4 regions of the Paenibacillus sp. Pae15 genome follow, and region 4 is predicted to be linked to each of the others. Evidence: riboswitches for the same ligand, from Rfam matches in the RefSeq annotation. Region 4 holds a riboswitch; each other region holds the start of a gene.
What was found. A riboswitch is a leader RNA that binds a small molecule or an ion and turns the genes downstream of it on or off. The one in region 4 is predicted to bind cyclic di-GMP.
Positions count from the first base shown of each region.

Region 1 (5,190 bases), on a different contig from region 4:
ATATATTCGGGTTCCTTGCGGAATATCCTCTTAGGCGTATAAACGAAATGGAGAATCGAGTAGGAGGGGGCGGCTAACCCCCGTCCTCTCACCTATGAAAACATGCAAGTCCCTTGTTCAAAAAATATGTATTGCTTGATTTGGATCGAAAAGGCGAGGAGGCGATTAAACACACCTCTGACTCTCCAGTGTTACGAAGTGGGAGATATCCGTCCCAAAAACCGAACGTACATTCTATATTGACATAGAGGGTCTTGCCCTCAGCTACGGTAGGCGCTCGCCAGCCCCCGTTCGGGACTCTCACCCTAAAGATGACGCCCATGCTGGACGTACCAAAAAAAGGCTCCCGGCATATCACCGGGACCCTTCAGCTTCTTCAAACGTATCAATACACAATTTTTACGGTCCGCGTTTCCGGCAGATACTCTACCTGCGCACCCAAAACCTCGGACAGCAGGCGTACCGGAATCATGGTGAGTTCGTCTACCAGTCGGGCCGGCGATTCCGTAGTATGTTCAATACCGTTAATGGCATACACGTTACGACCCGTAAAGAAAGTGATTACGCGGCCGTTTTTTGTATAGACCGCCGCTTTGCGTTCGTCATCCCAAGTCACTTCGGCTCCCAGCGCCGCGGCCAAGTCCCTGACCCATAAATAGGACGTGCCTTCCTCGATAAACGGAGCCCTCTTCAACGGGAACGGCACGTTATCCACTGTATAGCTATCATCGTCCAGCTTGAAGGTGACCACGTGCTGAATTCTGTCTTTCTGCTCTGTCAGCTTCACATACGCGGCGATGTCTGTATGCAGCTTCTGCTTCCCGATGCCGCGAATCGGCTCCGTATGAAAATTCCAGGCTTTCTCGAGCGTTTGGGATGCCCCGTTCACTGTTACGCCCAGCTTCACATATGCAGCATATGAAGTGTCTGGCTTTAGGGGCTCGGGTGGAATTAAGATGACGCTGTTGGTTAAATGATCGTCATTGCTCGGACTGTTTTGCAGCAGCTTCACCGGTTGACCCGATTCATCCTTCAAAGTCGCTTCAAGCAACTGGACTTCGCCAACGCCTTTTCCCGTTACGACTACCTTAAGCGGATACCCGACGGGATAATCTCTTGACGCATGCATACGTATTGGATCCGGATTTTCGTAACCGTCAAAAATCAGCGGAACATAGGGATCCCCGGGGGCAGGAGAGACCGTCATCTCCGTTTCGGAGTTTTCCCCATAGCCAAACATGATGACGACATAATCCCCGACCATCTCTATACCTGCTTCCGTAACATGCGGCATTAAAAAGGGCTTGCGGTGATACGGCGCATCAAACAGCTGGTCGATGGAATCCACGAGATTTCCCGTTTTAAAAGAAACATTTTCTCCGACGCCGCGAAAATATCCGGCATAAACCGCACGCTCGGAAGGGGTGGCTCCTATATAACCGGGCAATCCCTTCTTTTGATCATGCAGCGAAACCGAAGGCGTCGTCTCCCCTGCACGGTTCGTGAACAAATATTGAGCATGGAGTTGGGCAGCTAACGTCAGATTCCCGTTGAGCTTGACCGGCTTTAATCCGTAAAGCATGCGATAATCGTTGATCGCTTTCAGACCCAGTTGACGGGTCTGTGAGTATGCGGCGGGAACTTCGCTTATAGGGTTGTCTGCTACCGTGAACGTCCAATTCAAATGAACCGTCTGATAACCGGTAAATTGCAGCTGCACTTCAACCGAATGCTCCCCTGGCGTTAATCCCGCAGTCGGTGTATATGTAAAACTCATCGTTTCTTTATCAAAAGTCCCCGAAACAAGCTTTTGATCCAGCTTCATACTAAACGAACCAACCTGCAGTCCGTTCCTTTCGCCAAGCTCAAAACCGATGGTTGGCTTGGATATGCCCACCGTTCCTTTCGGATACCCGAAATAGGAGAACGATTCCGCGTCCGCTCTCGGGGCCGGAATGGTCAGCATGGCGATCATCATCCAAAAGGCAAGCCATACCTTCCATGTCGTGGATGTAAGAACCTTCTTCACTTCTGATTTCCCTCCAATCTTGTATGCTTCGGCTCTTCCTGCCCTTCATTAATTTTAATTCATTACCTTCCCCTCATTTTCCTTCCGTCCTATCAAAAAACAATAATTTGTAACATTTTCAGCTGTCAAAAGCCAAAATAAGCCACCGGCGGTGACCTACTCATCTCATCGTCATACGATTCCCGAATGATATATAGCTCTCGTATGATAGGCGAACGAATGTACGGAGTCTCTTTGAATATGTTCCAATATCATATCCTGGATGGTGAGAAACACCTGAACATAATGACCGTCAAATTGCGAATAACTCTGGTTCAGCAGTTCTTCGCGAGCGTGCTGTATGGACATCCCTTTTTTATAGGGGCGATCCGATATCATACAGTCGAAAGCATCCAATATCGAACAAATGCGGGCATATACAGGAATGTCGTTTCCCTTCAAGCCGCTGGGGTAGCCTGTACCGTCCCAACGCTCATGATGATAATGAATGGTATCGATGACATCCTGATCGGTAATTCCTTCCATGATGGCCATCTGAACTCCGAAAAAAGCATGACACTTCATATATTTCCACTCTTCCTGTGTGAGCGAGGATTTCTTTTTCAAAATGGAGTCATGGATGTGTACCTTGCCAATATCGTGTAAACAGCATCCTGCAATCAATTTTTGGGTTTGCAATTCATCAAAGTTCAGATAGGCCGCCATCAGCTTGGCCATTTTTCCAACCCTTATACTATGCTCATAGGTCACTATATCTTTGACCAGCAATTGTGTTAGTCCGTTTACCGCCTGTTCACCGTTCACTGACATCACCCTTTCCGTAAAATACCTCTCATTGTCCTTATTTCATTCATGTCAATCGCTTGATATACTCTTGGTATCTGATCACCGCACAATCCAATTCCTTGCTTAATGCTTTAACTTCCGGATCGGATAAACAAAGCTTGATGTTGAATATGCCATGCATTTTGAATCGAATTCTCTCAATTTCTTCCGATAAATGTTTCAATCGCTTTTCATTAAAAACACCGTACATGGCCTCTCACCATCCTCACAGGCTACAACATCCTCTTTTTAACGAAGCCATCTTTTTCGATTACAATAAAAAAGAAAACCCTCCGAATGAAGGGTTTTCTTCCTCATTCCGGCGGCTGGCTGGCATGGTGTGTTTCCACACGTTAGCCCCTTTAGCTTTGCGACACCACTTTTCAATGGCTGTGCCTTGATCGGACTATCATTGGTTGTACATTGTTTACATTTGGTGCAAAAGAAATATGTATATCGTCAAAACTATCGACATGGATAGTGTTAATTTATGGTGTTTCGACATCTTTTCTTTTATTCTAACACATTTTCCACAATTTGACTATCATTTTTACGAGTCTTTAGTACTATATTTTAGAATATCATCTAGGTCTTTTTACATTAAAAAAACACCAGTACGAAACTAAATTCGCAGCTGGTGTGTTTTACATGCCGATTTCCAGTCCCCTGCCGGTTCGGAAGTTTTATATTTCGCGGCTTGTTGTCAACCCCCTAAAGCGTCCTTGAAGAGCCCCATTTCATTACCCGGGTGCAAACCCGTCCGATCAAATGCTTATCATGACTGATCACAAGCATTCCCATACCGCGCTTTTCGGCCGCCTCTAGCACCGCATGCCAGATTTGGGCCTGGGTTATGGCATCGAGCATCGTGGTAATCTCGTCGGCAATCAAAAAACGGGTGTTAGGACCAAGGGCCCTGGCGATACAGAATCGTTGGAGCTCGCCGCCGGACAACTCGCCGGGACGCCGGTTTAGCCATTCCTCCTCAATGCCTAAAGAGGCAAGAAGCTGTTCATCGGGGTCCCAGCTCTCCTTCAGTACGGACCGCATGAGCCATCGCGGGTTGACCGCTTTTTCCGGATGCTGAAATATCAGCTGAACCGGAAGAAAGCCTTTGGAAGGCAGAGGAGCGCCATTCAACAGAACGCTTCCCTCCTTGGGCTTCTCATAGCCGGCCAGCATGCGGGCTAAAGTGGACTTGCCGCAGCCGCTTGGCCCGACCAGCCCTACCACTTCACCGGGCTTGATCATGATGTCTATCCCCCTGAATATCCAAGAGGCCCTTTCGTAATGAAAACCCAGATTTCGCCCTTCAAGAAGCATGGATGCACCTCACCGATCCGCCGCGCAGCCATCGCATCTCGGGCAGAGAGTTCATGCATTCGTTCGTAGCCATCGGACAGCGCGGAGCAAACCTGCAGCCTTCAGGGAGCGCATCCGGATGCGGCTGAAAGCCCGGGATCGGCTCAAAACCGTTTTGCGGGAGCGCTCTCCACAATGCCTTGCTGTAAGGGTGCCGAAGCTTTTCCCCGCTGCCGGCGAAATCGTCCGGACGGGCCGTCTCTACGGTCGTGCCGGCATAAATGATGGCTACTTTATGAGCGATCTGCAGGGCTGCTTCGATATCGTGAGTGATGAACAACACACCGCATCCCTGATCAGCCAGCTCTTTGAAGAAGCCGAGCGTCTCCTTGACAACGCCGGCGTCGAGACCGGGAGTCGGTTCATCGGCAATGACAAGCTTTGCACCGCTCATGCTTGCCGTGGAGACAAGAATCCGCCTGGCCATTCCGCCTGACAGTTGAAAAGGAAACATGCGTTCCACTTCAGCCCCCAGTCCATACCGTTCAAAAATCTCCCGCTGTTTCTTGACCGCTTCTTTAGCGTCTCCGCGGTTCGTCCGAACCTGCTCTCCTACGCGCATCAACGGATTCAGATAATTGACCGATTGCGGGACAAGAGCAATCTCGCGCCCCCTTAACGCAGCTTGTCTGGCTGTCGTAAGCTCTTCTCCATCATAACGAATGGAGCCGGAGGTCTCCGCACTGTCCGGGAGAATCCCCAGGATCGCATGGGCCAACAGGCTCTTGCCTGCACCGCTTGACCCGACTAACGCAACGATCTCTCCGGCATGGACGGTAACATTCAGCTCCTGTACCACGTTCAGCTTTTTTTGCTGAAAACCGCGGGTATACTGCAGGAAGGAGATGCTTAAATGATTCACTTCCAAAAGAACGGACATTTCCGCACAAAACCTCCCTTACGTATGACTCATGACCCCAAAAAACTACTCATTCGACCTGTGCGTTTCCAGGAGCAGCCGCAGATTTTCACCT
Region 1 covers NZ_JALJRM010000001.1:197,399-202,588, forward strand. Annotated here, with positions in the region: gene NR121_RS00920 (stalk domain-containing protein) at 386-2,029, opposite strand; gene NR121_RS00925 (HD-GYP domain-containing protein) at 2,201-2,833, opposite strand; gene NR121_RS25280 (aspartyl-phosphate phosphatase Spo0E family protein) at 2,880-3,065, opposite strand; cyclic di-GMP riboswitch class I at 3,173-3,261, opposite strand; gene NR121_RS00930 (ABC transporter ATP-binding protein) at 3,566-4,177, opposite strand; gene NR121_RS00935 (ABC transporter ATP-binding protein) at 4,167-5,096, opposite strand; gene NR121_RS00940 (ABC transporter permease) at 5,142-5,190, opposite strand, start outside.
Region 1: another riboswitch for cyclic di-GMP. It lies ahead of NR121_RS25280 (aspartyl-phosphate phosphatase Spo0E family protein); the one in region 4 lies ahead of NR121_RS04455 (sensor domain-containing protein).

Region 2 (5,190 bases), on a different contig from region 4:
ACCTTAAAACCGACGGAGCCCCCGTCTGACCGCCGACCATCATGGCGGAAATCATGCCGTCCGCCTCCAAACGGGAGCCTCGGCATACGGCATCTTTGTCATAAAATACAATATTGGCCGCTGAGTACAGGTCGCTTTGCAGCACCCCTTCTTTTCGGATCAAAATGTCGCCGTTGGATTTGAGCGTGGATAAATGGCACTGCCCGATATCGATCCGTACTTTGGCTTCTTGCATGCTGCCGACATGCTGGACCGTCTCCCTGAGAGAATTCAAAATGCCGAGAATCGTTCCGTGAGAAATCAATTGCGGCATCCGGGAGAGCTGAAGGAACCGTTCCAGCATGTCTTTAAGATTCAGCCAAGCCGTCTTGTCTCGGGACCGGATATTAATAATCACCGATAACGCTTCTTTGGCCAGTTTATAAATATCTTTAAACTTGTTTTCCACGAGCAGTAAAATAATTTGTCCGTAATGGGGCTTCTGCCCCTTCTTTTCCACCATCTCGAAAAGAAGCTTCGCTGCTTCAAGCAGCTGTTCGAATTGGGACATTAACAATTTGGAATTGTTGTAAAGCCGGTTATACAACACCCCGAAATAACCGGAGTACAGATTGCTTTTGATCGCATTGCCTTGAATGTAAATGCTGCCGGTTGCCGTGACGGTAGCGTTGTAGACACTGCCTGAGATATACACATTGCCAAGCGACTCGACGATCATGCTTTCCATCACGTTTCCATAAATGATAATGTCGCCGGAAAAAACAATATGTCCCGTTTCAATATTGACATCGCCGGGTACGATATAAGCCTTCGTAATATCAAAAAACTTCGTTTGGTTGCCGGTGATGCGCGGTCTTCCTTCTCTAAGAGCGATAACGAAGCCGTCCTCCCGGATTTGCACCCCGTCTTTGGCTACAATAACAATATCCTTCGGTTCTTTTGGCCGAATGAAATTGCCATATACGTCGTAGCCGACGGTCCCTTCTTCCGGCGGAATTTTTCGGGCGATCACATCTCCCGGAGTGACCGAAGGAATATTTAAATGATTTCTGTAATCGACCACGCCCCCGATTTCCACATACTGATTTTCCACCTGCTCTGTGAAAAAGAGCTGCAGCTCCGCATCCTTTCCGGGAACCGGAGGCTTTCCCCGCGCGATCAGAATCGGCTCGAATGTCGGATTAAGCACTTCCTCAAACACTGCCCCGATGTTCCGGTTTTTCGTGATCGACAAACGATCCAGCTCAAGAATAATATCGTTAAACTCCAGTTTGTTAAGAATAATCGATTGGTCTTCTTCCGCTCTGAGAACCAAATGGGCGGCAGGCTCGCACTCGCTGAGCTTCCATACATACCTGACGGGTGAATGCACAAGCAGGTAGGCTTGCATACGATCCTCGGATACCTGAATTTCAAACAATGGAGATTCCTCTACGGACCACTCCAGCTTGTCCTTGGATGTTACGGTTACCGTACCGGAGACCGCTTCTCCATTTACAGTCAGCTTGACCGGGGGTATAGCCTCAATGGTAAGGGGCGACATCTCGTCATCCGACGTATGTACAAAAATTTCATTTCCGCTTACACTAAACCAGCCTCGGTTCGTATTTTCTTTATGCCCGCCGAGAGCTTCCTCTTTGGAATAATCCGACAAACCGGCACCATTCGGCGCTGAATCCAACGCCAACGATTTTATCATTTTGACCAATTCCATTTCCGTAATAGAGTCGGACATCCGGACTACCTCCTTCCTCTGAATCAAGCGTTTTGCAGCTTAGAAAAAATGCACCTTCTCCAGCCGGGGAAAGGTGCATGAAAAATACGTTCCTTCCATTATCGGCGGCATGGCTGCCATAGCATAAAATACTTTAGGCCCATTGCTTTGCGTCCTTGCCTTTCGACAAGTTTGCCATTATCGTAATGAAATATTCCGTTTTATAATTAAATTATAATCAAGCAGATCGGCAAACGACAACACGATATAAGACAAAAGGACTAATCCATGCTTGTAGAAAGTATTTTATGTGTCATTTTTCGCTAATATTCGACAAAAAGGTTAAAACATTGCATTATTTACACCCGTTTTTACATATTGTTACAGATCTAATCGCGCCAAAGCTCGGTAATCGGAACACCCAGTGCATCCGCAATACATTGTATGGTATATTTATGCGGGTTTGTAATTTTTCCGTTTCTCATTTTGGAGATCGTGCCCATGGACAGTCCGGTCAGCTCAGAAAGCCTGGTTGCCGTCATACGGCGTTCCGCCATCAGCATGCGCAGCGTAACAGCTATTCCCGACGGTTCCCGTGTTTGCCCGTTTGCCAGGCATTTGCCGACAAAGGCAATTCGGGTGACTTCCTGCCTGCCGTTTAACAGAGGTTGAAAGCGAAATTCCATATCTGCCTGTCGATGGTTATGTACCCACTCCAGCGCCATACTGAAGCCGGATGCGGACAATAAGGCCTGGCGGAGCGAGTGCCTTACCTGAAGCAAATGTTTGGATCCGACAAAAGAAAGAAACGGCTGCGCTAACAAATCTTTTCTCTGCAGATCCAGCAAGGGGCCGTGGAGCGAGCAATCGGTAAAGCGGAATTTCGTCGTCAGCGTTCCGCTTACCTCATACCCCGTACCCTGCCGTAAAATCCATTTTTTGTCGCTGACGTCTCTGACAACCATAATATAGTAATAGACCCCATCCATAACCGTTTCGCGTAAAGATAGCTCCACATCCACTTGATGCCCGTGTTTTACGGTCCATCTCTCTTCCGAAAACAGAACCTCATCATACTCAAAAAACTCCGGGCGCTTCAATACCCAATCCCTGTATTCAGCCGATAGAAAAGATAAGAAGGATGCCTGCCCCAGCTCTTCTTTTGTATAGCCGATGATCTGGAAAAAAGCCGGATTCGCCTCCTCGACCATGAATTGACGGCCATCCCATTTGCAAAGACAGATGCCAACCGCAGCCTTTTCAACCATCAAGCTTGCCCAACGATTCGGCATTGTGCTTTTCCAACCTTTCCTCTTTAAGAAAACAGTAATAAGCTATGATCCGTTGTATTCCCAAGCGGTCCCCATCTCCGCCCTCGGGCAGCTGCCTCGGTCTGCCTTCACTCAACCATGCCGTTACCGCGAGCACAAGCGCATCGACGATATCGTCCCGCGCCACCGCTTTGCGCGGATACCGCAGCATCAGCTCTTCGACAACCTCGTCGGCTTGTGCATACACGCCCCGCAGATGCGCCATACGCTCGTCAAAGCCCGCCTGGCTCTTCTTCCCGCTGCGCATCGGGCCGCCGAAAAGCTGTGCGAGGCAAAGCTCCGGATGCGACTCGCGAAACGTTAAGCGGGCCGCTTCATCCTGCCGGAGCAGCCGGTCCAGCATGCGAATCTTCGGGACAAGCGCCCAGGTTTGGCGCGATAATCCCCGACCGCTGAGCCTGCGCTGGAGCGCATTCGCCTGCGCATAATCCGTGGCACTCAGCACCTCGCGGACGGGCGCAGGGAATATGCTGGACGCCCGTCCGGGCTTCAGCAGCTGCCGCGCCAGCACATCGCAGCGTCGCGGCTCGCTGCCGTCGGCCAGACCGATCGGCATATCGATCAACAACAACGCTGCCTGCCGATACGCCGCCCATAGGCTTTCCAGGTCCTCGAACACCCCCGCCGTCCAGCTTCCGTCAATCGTAAGCTCCACCGTCAGCCAGCCCGCCGGGCAGCCGTCAATGCCTGCAAAGGAGCCGCCCTTCATGAGTTTTCCGGCTCCGCTTTGCCGGCACCCGGATTCAACTGCAAAAACCGCTCAGCCATAAACCTTGTCCCGCACTCCCGATCCCATTCGTCCGCGGCTTGCTTGTTTTCGTCCCGATCCGCCAATAAACAGGTATGCGCTTGCATAGTTGAACACGCCCTTTATCCCTTGGTCATTGTCTTTATTATACATCCTTTTGCATGGAACGGACATGCTGAGACAAGGACAAATAGCGCCTCGGCATCCGTACTGCTTTAAACGCAAAAAGCCGAGGATACATGGATTTCCATTCATCCTCGGCTTTTCATTCTTTCTTACTTCCCTAACTGGTGAATCGGATGGCCAAGCGCGCCTTCGGCAGCGTCCATGGTAATCTCGCCAAGCGTCGGGTGCGCATGGATCGTGAGCGCGATATCTTCAAGCGTGGCTCCCATCTCAATGGCCAGCGTCAGCTCGGCGATCAGGTTGGACGCTTCTGCACCGACGACAAACCCGCCAAGCAACAGTCCGCTGTCTTTGTCGCCGATCAGCTTCACGAAGCCGTCGGTGGCGTTCATCGATTGCGCGCGTCCGTTAGCTCCATACGGGAACTTGCCTACGACGACATTGATGCCCTTCTCTTTTGCTTCCGTCTCGCTGAGACCGACGCCCGCGATTTCCGGATCGGAGAATACGACGGCCGGAATGACTTTATAGTCCACTGCGCTGGGCAGACCTGCGATCGATTCCGCCGCCACTTTTGCTTCATAGGAAGCTTTATGCGCAAGCGCAGGACCCGGTACGATGTCGCCGATAGCATAAATGTGCGGCACGTTGGTCTGGCATTTTTCGTTCACCTTGATCAGGCCGCGCTCGCCAACCTCCACTCCGGCGAGTTCCAGGGACAGGTCGCCGTCCGTATTGGGACGACGGCCTACCGTAACAAGCACGTAGTCGGCCGTGATTTTCTTTTCCTCGCCTTTTACGGTGTAGGTCACTGTTACATCCTTGTCGGTTTGCTCGGAGCTCTGCGCCAACGCTTCCGTCACGATGTCTACATTCAGCTTTTTCAGGTTGCGCGCCACAAGCTGGGTAAGATCCTTCTCAAAGCCGGGAAGAATCGAATCCGATCCCTCCAGCACCGTAACCTTCGTACCGAATTTGGCATAGGTTTGACCAAGCTCGATTCCGATGTAGCCGCCGCCGATCACGACCATGCTCTTTGGAATTTCCTTTAAGGACAGCGCCTCTGTCGAGGAGATGATCCTGCCGCCGAAAGGAAACGCCTTGAGCTCGATCGGACGGGACCCCGTCGCAATGATGCAGTGGTTGAAACGGTACCGGGCCGTTTCGTTATCGTTAAACACGCGCGCCTCATGCTCGTTGATGAACAGCGCCTCGCCATGGAATACCTGTACTTTATTGCCCTTGAGCAGCATGCCGACGCCGCCGGATTG
Region 2 covers NZ_JALJRM010000033.1:35,461-40,650, forward strand. Annotated here, with positions in the region: gene NR121_RS21545 (flagellar assembly protein A) at 1-1,735, opposite strand, end outside; cyclic di-GMP riboswitch class I at 1,836-1,921, opposite strand; gene NR121_RS21550 (helix-turn-helix domain-containing protein) at 2,104-3,006, opposite strand; gene NR121_RS21555 (DUF429 domain-containing protein) at 2,975-3,754, opposite strand; gene NR121_RS21560 (hypothetical protein) at 3,751-3,900, opposite strand; gene lpdA (dihydrolipoyl dehydrogenase) at 4,069-5,190, opposite strand, start outside.
Region 2: another riboswitch for cyclic di-GMP. It lies ahead of NR121_RS21545 (flagellar assembly protein A); the one in region 4 lies ahead of NR121_RS04455 (sensor domain-containing protein).

Region 3 (5,190 bases), on a different contig from region 4:
TAAAAAGCCGCCGCGTCAATGGAGCGGAAGCTTACAGAATACAGAGTACACGATATAGTAAATAATGATATCCACTTTTGGGACTTCTCAGCCTTAACCGGTCAACTGCTTGCGCATGCGCACGTGCCATATGCCCGCGTCAAGAAAAGGTTCGGGAGAGATCGTTTCATAGCCCAGCTTGCGGTAAAATGGCTCCGCCTGTGTCTGTGCATCCAGGATGACCGCAGGCACACCTTGCGACCGGATATCCTCCTCCATCGCCTGGATGAGCAGGCGGCCGATCCCCCGACCGCGATAAGGAGCAAGCACCGCGATCCGCTGGAGCTTCGCCGTCCGGGAGTCATACATCCGCCAGCGTGCAGTCCCGACCGGCTTCTCGCCGTCCGCCGCGAGAAAATGCCGGCACGCCGACCATGAGACGTCGAACTCATCCATTTCAAGGTCAGGCGGAACCTGCTGCTCTTGTACAAAAACGTTCATGCGAACGGAAAAGCAGTCATTCAGCTGCTCCTCCGTATGTACGGGTATAATGTTCAGATTCAAGCCGAAACCTCCCGGGTCTATGAAAGCGTCCAAACTTCACCCGGACGCAAAGCTTTGCCGGTAATCCCTTTTGACGTGAGGCTGTCGGCGAACGCTTGCGCATTCTGTCTGATCGGCGGGAACGTATTGAAATGCAGCGGCACGACGGTCTTGGCCTTCAGCCATTCTGCAGCAAGAGCCGCATCCTGAGGTCCCATCGTAAACACGTCGCCGATCGGCAGAAACGCCACATCAATTTGGTTGCGCTCGCCAATGAGCTTCATGTCGGAGAACAGTGAGGTATCCCCGCTGTGAAGAAGCGTCAAACCGTTCCACCGGATGATAAAGCCGCCCGGCATGCCTCCATAGATGATCTTCTTCTCTTCTTCGAGCACGATGCCGGAGCTGTGAAAAGCCTGGATCATCTCGATCTCCGCATAGCCCAGAGAGGTACGGCCGCCAATGTTCATAGCAAACGTCTTCGCTCCCTGCCAGCTCATATACGTTGCCAGCTCGAAGGTGGCAACGACGGTGGCATCATTGTTTTTTGCGATCGGCATGGTATCCAGAATATGGTCCGGATGTGCGTGGGTAAGCAGGATGTGCTCCACTTTGATATCCTCCGGCTTGGTAGCTGCCAAAGGATTGCCGGAAATAAACGGATCAATGATCAGAGAGTGTCCTTCGTGACTGAGCTGCACGCAAGAATGCCCATGATAGCGAATTTCCATAATGGTTACTCCTCCTTGGTATGGGAATCGGGTTACTTTAGGACAAGCATCGTATGTACATTGTAACAAAGAACCCGCCATAAACTCAAAAAAGAAAAACGTCCGCAAGATCATCGGACGGTTCATGGGTGCGCTAGCCCCACCCCTCATCTTTCACGATTTCAAAGGCGGACCGTAAACTTTCCATCCCATACCCAACGCCTATTTGAAAAACCGGCCGGTTCATCCGGCAAAAGCCTTCAATAATGCCTCCCTTACACGGTCTTTGCTGAAGGGCTTGACGATAAAATCGATGGCCCCCATAGAAACCGCACGAATCAAAAGCGCCTGCTGCCCCATCGCCGACACCATGATGACTTTGGCATCCGGGTCCATCGTCTTGATTTCCTTCAGCGCCGTAAGGCCGTCCATCTCCGGCATGGTTATGTCCAGCGTAACCAGATCCGGTTTAAGCTCGGAATAAAGCGTCAGGGCCTCCAGCCCGTTGCTTGCCTCCGCCACGATTTCATACCCAAATTCGATCAGGGAATTTTTGAGAATCATACGCATAAATAAAGAATCGTCTACGATAATAATTTTTTTCACGCCGGATTACCCCCACTTGTATGATGTATGTACGCAAGGATAAGTGGCAGCACGGTCCTATAATGGCAAGTGATCAGTCAAGCTGATTTGTAACACTCGAAAAAACTTGAGATGAGATGCCGGGTCACTAAAAAAAGACCTCCCGTTTGCCGTAAAGGAGGCCCGTATCAGACGATTTCCTCCGGTCCTTCGGCAACTGGCTGACGTAGTTTGCACATTAGTCCCTTTAGCATTGCGTCCTTGACTTTTACCAGGGTTGCCTTAGTCGAGTGAACCGATAATCAAATGTATTATAGCATCCTATGGTGAAAATACAAGAGCGAACTCTCGGCCTGAATAAGGTTAAACGGCTCTTCTTTTCTTATCTATAATTATACCTGTTCGCTCCAGGCATTGCCACAATTTTGTCAATTTTTATCAGTAAGCTGTAGAGCGCCATGTTTAATATGAGAATCCCGGATGTCCGCTGCTTATGCTGCCTCTGACGTGCCCGTCCCTCTTCAGCATCCGGTTTCATCTTGAATGGGCAGCTTCCTCGGATCGGTCTGTCGCCAATGGGGGTTCAGGAGATAGTGCGGAAATCTCCTTTCTCCACTCCGGAGTCATGTCTATGTTCAGCGCTCCAAGCGAGGGCTCCAACTGTTCAACACTGCGGGCGCCAATGATCGGGGCCGTGATCCCGGGATGAGACATGACCCATGCCACCGCTAATGAAACCGGATGAACGCCATGCTCATCCGCGTACCGGGTGAAGCGGTCCGCCGTCTCGTAATAGCCTGCATCGGCATAACGAAGCTTGTAATTCGCCTGCTCAACGAGCCGCCCCAGTTCAGGCTTTCGGCCGACACCGTATTTCCCTGTCAACAGTCCGCCTCCCAGAGGGCTGTAGGAGATGACGCCCATCCGCTCGGATTGAGCCATCGGCAAAATTTCGACCTCCGCCTGACGTTTCACCAGGTTGTACATCGGTTGAATGCATTCAAACCGGGCAAGGCTTTCCCTGGCTGAAATCCCAAGCGCCTTCGCGATCTGCCAAGCCGCCCAGTTGCTGACTGCCGGATGCAGTATTTTTCCCTGCCGCTGAAGATCGTCCATAGCCCGCAAAATCTCTTCCATATCCGCTTCCGAATCGAAAGCGTGAACGAAATACAATTCGATCCGGTCCGTTCCGAGCCGCTTCAAGCTTTCCTCTACCGCAAGCATGATGTGCCTGCGTGATAAGCCCCGGTCATTGATGCCCTCTCCGGTCTTCCCGTGAACTTTGCTGGTAAGAATGACATCATTGCGGATTCCGGCAATGCACTTGCCCAATATTTCTTCTGCAAGCCCTTTATTATACACATCGGCGCAATCGAAGAAATTTATGCCTACCTCCCGGCATCTTCGGAACATGGCCATAGAGGCTGCCTCGTCGGCTGCACCTCCGAAGGACATTGTGCCGAAGCAAAGACTGGATACTTTCATTCCTGTTTTACCTAATGTACGGTATTGCATCTAACCTTCCCTCCTCTTCATGAGCCAAAGGCATCGGCCGACAGAATCCGCCTTCTATGCATTCAGCGCACATTGGTTTACGTTCAACGTGTTCATCCGCAAAACTGCACAATTCCAATTCAAAAGCGCTCCCGGGTTATGTATTCGTCATTGAGGGCTCCATCTCCGGCTTGCGCCTGTTTACATCATACCATAAAAGACCGGAATACCTTCACCGCTTTTTGCCTTCCAACGGGTGAACCAAGGGTGAACCAAGATCGTCTAATATTCAAAATCATCACGCATCCGCCTTGGAAGGAGGTGAAAGAAGATGAAAACGGGAACAGCAATTGCCATCGCGATCGCGGGCGCAGCACTGTTGTCCATATCCGTATGGCTCGGGCCCGGAGTGTTCACAAGATCAGACGCGGAGCAACCGCCGACGCCGCCAAGCCAACAAGCCGGCTCCGCTCCAAACAGCCCCTCCGGCAATGAAGTCCAACCGGTTCCGCCTCCTGCTACACAGCCCGTTCCCGAGGTAAAGGCGCCCCAACGCGTACCCTATCATGGTCCGGTGGAGCATATCTTTTTCCATCCTTTGATTGCTTACCCCGAGCTGGCGTTCGATGGAGATTCGATGTCCCGGGGCTACGATGACTGGTTCGTTACCGTCAAAGAATTTAAAGCGATTCTCGAACAGTTATACCAAAGAGGATATGTGCTGATTGACATCCGGTCACTTTATGAAACCCGAGACGATCAAGGGATCCGAAGCGTATCCCGGAAGGAGCTGCTGGTGCCGGAGGGTAAAAAACCTCTGATCTTATCGGTGGATGATCTAAATTATTATGAATATATGATTCGGAACGGTAATGTAAGCAGGCTTGTCGTCGACGGTCAGGGACGGATAGCTGCGGAATCAACGAGAAGCGGCCAAACGCATATAGACTATGATAATGAAATTGTTCCCATCGTGGACGAATTTGTCAAAGCTCACCCCGATTTTTCCCTGGACGGAGCTAAGGGGGTTATAGCATTAACGGGTTACGAAGGCATCCTCGGCTATCGTACGCAAAATAGAAACACCCCCGGCTTCGAAATGGAAGCGCAGAAGGCGCTGACGGTAGTTGAAGCGCTGAAAGCCAACGGCTGGTCGTTTGCCTCACACGGCTGGGGCCATTTGGATGCAAGGAAAACCAGTCTGGACCGCTTTGTTGAGGACACTCAACGGTGGAAGGATGAGGTGGAATCACTCATCGGCCCCACCCCCGTTTATATTTATCCATATGGAAGCAGTGTGCTTCCCGGTGATCCAAAGTACCAGGCGCTGCTGGACTCCGGCTTTACCATGCTGTGCTCCGTTGGTCCGGAGCCTTATATCCGCTTTCAGTCCGACAGTATCATGATGGATCGCCGTCATATCGACGGCATCGCCCTGAAGGGTCAGGCCAAACGGTTATCCGGACTTTTCAATGCCTCGGAGGTGATGGATTCCGTGAGACCAAAGACGGAAACTTCAAAATAGCCTCCGACGCACTTACACACTCATCGTCTCTCCTTTATTGCTTGCCAATTCCTTCCTTTCGCCGAACAGCTTCTTGAGAAGCGGAGGCGTAATTAAGGTAGTCAGAATAACGACGATCACAACCGATGTAAAGAAATCCTGTGGAAGAAGATTCATTTCGAGTCCGATGGCGGCAATAATCAAGGCCACTTCTCCACGGGATATCATTCCGGCGCCGATCCGTATGGAAGAATTCCATGAGAAACCGGTCACACGCGCGCCCAAGCCGCATCCTATGATCTTGGTCAACACTGCCATGATAGTAAGTCCTGCAATGAGAGGCAGCTGCTCCATGATCCCGTTGAATGTGACGGA
Region 3 covers NZ_JALJRM010000019.1:47,278-52,467, reverse strand. Annotated here, with positions in the region: gene NR121_RS16290 (GNAT family N-acetyltransferase) at 94-543, opposite strand; gene NR121_RS16285 (metal-dependent hydrolase) at 561-1,253, opposite strand; gene NR121_RS16280 (response regulator) at 1,476-1,838, opposite strand; cyclic di-GMP riboswitch class I at 2,027-2,109, opposite strand; gene NR121_RS16275 (aldo/keto reductase) at 2,352-3,332, opposite strand; gene NR121_RS16270 (polysaccharide deacetylase family protein) at 3,643-4,836, shown strand; gene NR121_RS16265 (cation:proton antiporter) at 4,849-5,190, opposite strand, start outside.
Region 3: another riboswitch for cyclic di-GMP. It lies ahead of NR121_RS16280 (response regulator); the one in region 4 lies ahead of NR121_RS04455 (sensor domain-containing protein).

Region 4 (5,190 bases):
TTTTTAATCGAGTCGGAGGTCGGCAAACGAGAAGTCGAGCGGTTTACCAAGCGGCGGCCCGAATTGACGGTGGAAGACGGCTACCGCATTCAGGAAGCGCTCATCGCCCGAAAGCTGGAGCAGGGCTATCGGGTGATCGGGCCCAAGATGGGGCTGACGAGCCGGGCGAAGATGAAGCAAATGAACGTTGAAGAGCCGATTTACGGGTTCATTTTTGATTATATGGTCGTGGAAGGCGATGTGCTTCGACTCGATGAGCTGATCCATCCGAAGGTGGAAGCGGAAATCGCGTTTGTGCTGGCAGCGGACGTACAGGGACCGGGAGTGACGGCTGCGCAGGTGTTGGCGGCGACGGAATATGTCGTGCCTGCGCTGGAGATCATTGACAGCCGATATGAGGACTTCCAGTTTGCGCTGCCGGATGTCGTAGCGGACAACGCTTCGTCGTCTCGCGTGTTTATCGGCTCGGGCTTCAGAAGTCCCGTCGGCTTGGAGCTCGATTTGATCGGCGTTACGTTATCGATCAACGGAGAATGGAAGGACGCCGGAGCGGGAGCGGAAGTATTGGGCCATCCGGCCGAATCGGTGGCGATGCTGGCCAATATGTTATCCCGCAGAGGTCAGTCGTTAAAGGCGGGTCAGGTCATCCTGAGCGGCGGCATAACGGGTGCGCACACCTTGAAAGCCGGGGATACGGTCACGGCGATCTGGGACCGGCTGGGAACGATGCAATTCAGGGTGCAAGGTTGAAGTGCCGGCTTACATTCATATTATTTATCGGGGAGGTTGGCGTATGCAGGAGCAAGGATTGTATGACACGATCGGCGGTCATCGCGTGTATTATCATGAAGCCGGACAAGGGGAGCCGCTGCTTTTGATTCACGGTTCCGGGCCGGGGGTTTCGGCTTGGGCGAATTGGCGTTTGGTGTATCCGATTTTATCGAAGCATTATCACGTATACGCTCCGGATCTGATCGGCTTCGGCTCGTCGGAAAAACCCCCTTCGGCTCAATACGGGGTAGACGCGTGGGTGGAGCAGCTGATCGCATTCATTGAAGCGAAGCATATCGGGCCGACGTCGATCGTCGGTAATTCCCTCGGCGGCTGTCTTGCTCTGCATTTGGCCTATCGAAGGCCGGATCTGGTGAAAAAGCTGGTGCTAATGGGGAGCGTAGGTGTTTCCTTCCCTCTGACGGAAGGTCTGGACCGTGTGTGGGGCTATACGCCGGATCCGGAAACAATGAGACAGTTGATCCAAATTTTTTCCTATGACAAAAGCTTTGCCGAAAACAGCGATCTGGTGCATATGCGTTATCAAGCCACTTTGAACGAAGAAAACCAGTCGGCCTTCGCTTCGATGTTCCCCGCCCCGCGGCAGCGCCATATCGATGCGATGGCTTTAACGGAGGATCAAGTCAAACGGATCGATTGTCCGGTGCTGCTCGTGCACGGTCGGGAAGACGAAGTGATTCCGGTCGAACAGACCAGCTGGAAATTGGCGCAGCTGCTGCCGGATGCGGAGTTTCATATGTTTTCAACATGCGGACATTGGACGCAGATCGAAAAGACGAATTCGTTCTGCACATTGGTGGAATATTTTTTGCAAAAATAGATGCTTTATAACGGAAAAGAAGCCGCGCCGCAGGCTGCCGCGGGCGGCTTCATGGCGTGATCGCCCGTCCGTTGAATTGAAAAAAGGAAATGTGCAGTGTGAAGATCAGGCTGGGGCCCTGGTCTTTTTTTCGTTCCCGGCGGATCATTTTACAATCAAGATATTGGAAATTAATTTTCGATCGTTTATAATAAAAACCAGGTCCGTCGTCCTAGAAACAGGAGCGCGCGAGAAGCGGACTATTCCTCTTCATGAGGCCGAAAGGCTACCCGTCAGTCCCGGCAGCCGGCCCGGATAAGGGTGTCTTTCTTGGAGTATTGTGAACGCAATGATGATCATAACCCCCATCTTTGTGGAAGCCATGATCAGCCATTCTCAACTGGGCACTTGAATGGCTGGGAGCGAGTAGTGCAACCGACCCCATAATCTATAGGGTCGGTTTATTTTTTACAATGAATTTCGGTGGAGCCGAACCATTCCGGCGGCATCCTTCCAAATCAAATTTAACGGGTGATGAGAGATGAGAAATCAAGGTTCAAATCGTGTGTCCGTTTCACCAACATATCCTTTTTTGGAAAGCCCATTATTCGAAAAGGACGAGAAATTGAAAAATATTTTAAAGGAATTGGCCGATATCAGGCATGCCTTGGACCAGTCCTCCATTGTGGCCATAACCGACCCGCGCGGGATCATACTCTACGTTAATGAACAGTTTTGCAGAATCTCCCGATATGAAAGGGAAGAATTGCTTGGTCAGGACCATCGGATACTTAATTCCGGGTATCACTCCCGTGATTTTTTTAAGAACATGTGGGCCACCATCGGATCCGGAGATATTTGGCGGGGGGAAATACGGAATAAAGCCAAAGACGGATCATTCTATTGGGTAGATACGACCATCGTTCCTTTTTTAAATGAACAAGGAAGACCGTATCAATATGTTTCGATTCGAAATGATATCAGCCTCCGAAAACAAATGGAAGAAGAGATCAGGAAAAGCGAGGAAAGATACCGTTTAATCACCGAAAATTCGTCGGACCTGATTTCAATCATTGATGCGGAGGGGAATTTTTTGTATGTGTCTCCTTCCCACGAAAGCTTGTTAGGACACGATTTGGCTGATTTTGAATCCAGCCAAATCCTTCAATGGGTGCATGAAGAAGACCGCGAGACGGTCGTTGATGCGATTGAGAGCCGGCTGGCCGCCAGAAAAGAGTCTCCGCCGCTGGAGTTCCGGGTCCGTACGAGGGGCGGCAGCTATTGCTATATGGAAACCAAGATCAATCCGATCCTCAACCAATCGGGCGAAGTCAACAGCCTGACTCTGATTATGCGGGATATCACCGAACGGAAAAAGTCGGAACAAACGATTTACCATTTAGCTTACCACGATACATTGACGGATTTGCCGAACCGGAGATTATTTATGGATCGGTTGCGTAAAGAAGTCCATCAAGCTAAGCGCCGTCATTCGCAATTGGCCGTCATATTTCTTGACTTGGATCGGTTTAAATATATTAATGATTCGCTCGGTCATGAGGCCGGAGATCTTTTTCTCATCGAAGCAGCCAAAAGAATCAGTCATTGCATTCGTTCGAATGATATGGTCGCCCGATTGGGGGGCGATGAGTTTATCGTATTATTGACGAACCTGTCGAGTTCGGCGGAGGTCGAATCCATATCTCAAAGGATCCAAACCAGCCTCCAGGAACCAATCGAGCTGTTCGGGCAGCGCCATTGTATTTCTTGCAGCATGGGTATCGCCCTCTTTCCATCGGATGGGAGGGACCCGGATGAATTGTTAAAACGAGCGGATATGGCTCTATATGCTGTGAAGGATAGCGGCAGGAATGGAGTTTCATTCTTTCATTCGGATATGGAAGAACGTTCTTTGGAACGCATCCTGTTGGAAAATGAACTGAAAAAGGCCATTCAATATGAGCAATTTCGTATTGATTATCAGCCCAAACTTGACCTTGCGACAGGGAAAGTAACCGGCATGGAAGCGCTTGTTCGTTGGGATCATCCCGAATTAGGGAGGATCGCGCCGAATAAATTCATACCTATAGCCGAAGAAACCGGATTAATCATTCCTTTGGGAGAATGGGTTCTTCGCCGAGGATGTGAGCAAAATAAACATTGGCAGGATCAAGGATACCCTCCATTAAAAGTATCCGTGAATTTGTCTGCCCGACAATTCTATCAACCTGACCTGTTGGACATGATCAGCAGGATATTGAAGGATACCGGACTGGAACCGCAATGGCTGGAACTTGAGGTTACAGAAAGTATTTTTGCGGACATAGACAATGCGGCAGCGATTCTGCAGGAAATCAGGAATTTAGGCGTTCATACGTCTATCGATGATTTTGGAACGGGATACAGTTCATTCAGTTATATCAAGAATCTTCCCATAGACACCTTGAAAATCGATGCTTCTTTCATCCGGGATATTCACCGGAATAAGGAAAGCCATGCGATTGTAAAGGCGATACTGACCATTGCCCAAACGTTAAATCTAAGCGTGATTGCCGAGGGAGTTGAAATTCCGGAGCAGCTGGCCGTTTTGAATGAGGACGGATGCGGTCACGGGCAGGGCTTTCTATTCAGCAAACCGTTGTCCAGTCAGGATTTTGAGAACTATTTGAAAGATTTGCCGATAACCACCTAGGCATTGTACCTATTTCTCCCCTATGCGGGTGAACAGGTCAAAGAGACCAAGAAAACGAATGCATTGGCCGAAGAGGGGATTCCCCTCTTTTTTGTTTTCATCGTATTTTTTAAAGCCAAATGAGGGACTGGGGTGTCTAATAAGTGAAACCGGGAGGAGGGAGACGACATTTGGATACCATCAACCTTGTCCAAAAGGCGCAAAAGGGTGATGAAACGGCCTATTTGGAACTTTTTAGGCAGCATGAGGAACGGATTTACCGCATGGCTTTTGTCTATGTGAAAAATCAGGAAGATGCTTTGGATGTAGTCCAGGAAACGGCTTATCGCTCATTTAAATCGATAAAGACTTTAAAGCAACCGCAATATTTTAAGACCTGGCTTACAAAAATCGCCATTCGTTGTTCTTTAGACTTACTACGCCAGCGAACCAAGGTGATTCACTTTGAACCGCGGAAATGGGATTGCGTACGGACGGAAAACGAAGATGATGTAACGATCTCCATTATGCTGGATGATATCATCGAGAAATTGGATGAAACGGAAAAAAGCATCATCTTGTTAAGATTCTATCAGGATTACACCATCAAGGATGCAGCAGAGATGCTGGAGCTTCCATTAGGAACAGCCAAAACGGTTTTGTATCGGGCATTGGATAAACTTCGCGGGATGTGCGGGGAGGCGGAAGCGAATGGGAAATAACATCAAGAAGGAAATGGACAAAATAGAAATCCCGGCGGAGCTTCATCAAAGAAGTGTACTCGGTGTTCAAAAAGCAATGCAGGAACTTGCCGGGCAAAGAGATGGGAGCGGTATGGGAATGAAACGGTTATGGCAAGGAATTGGGGGCGTCATCGCCGCTTCCGCCTTGGTCTTTGCATTAATGATGGCAGTTGAACCCGGCCTTG
Region 4 covers NZ_JALJRM010000004.1:28,033-33,222, forward strand. Annotated here, with positions in the region: gene NR121_RS04445 (2-keto-4-pentenoate hydratase) at 1-750, shown strand, start outside; gene NR121_RS04450 (alpha/beta fold hydrolase) at 794-1,612, shown strand; cyclic di-GMP riboswitch class II at 1,958-2,041, shown strand; gene NR121_RS04455 (sensor domain-containing protein) at 2,133-4,283, shown strand; gene NR121_RS04460 (sigma-70 family RNA polymerase sigma factor) at 4,454-4,984, shown strand; gene NR121_RS04465 (hypothetical protein) at 4,974-5,190, shown strand, end outside.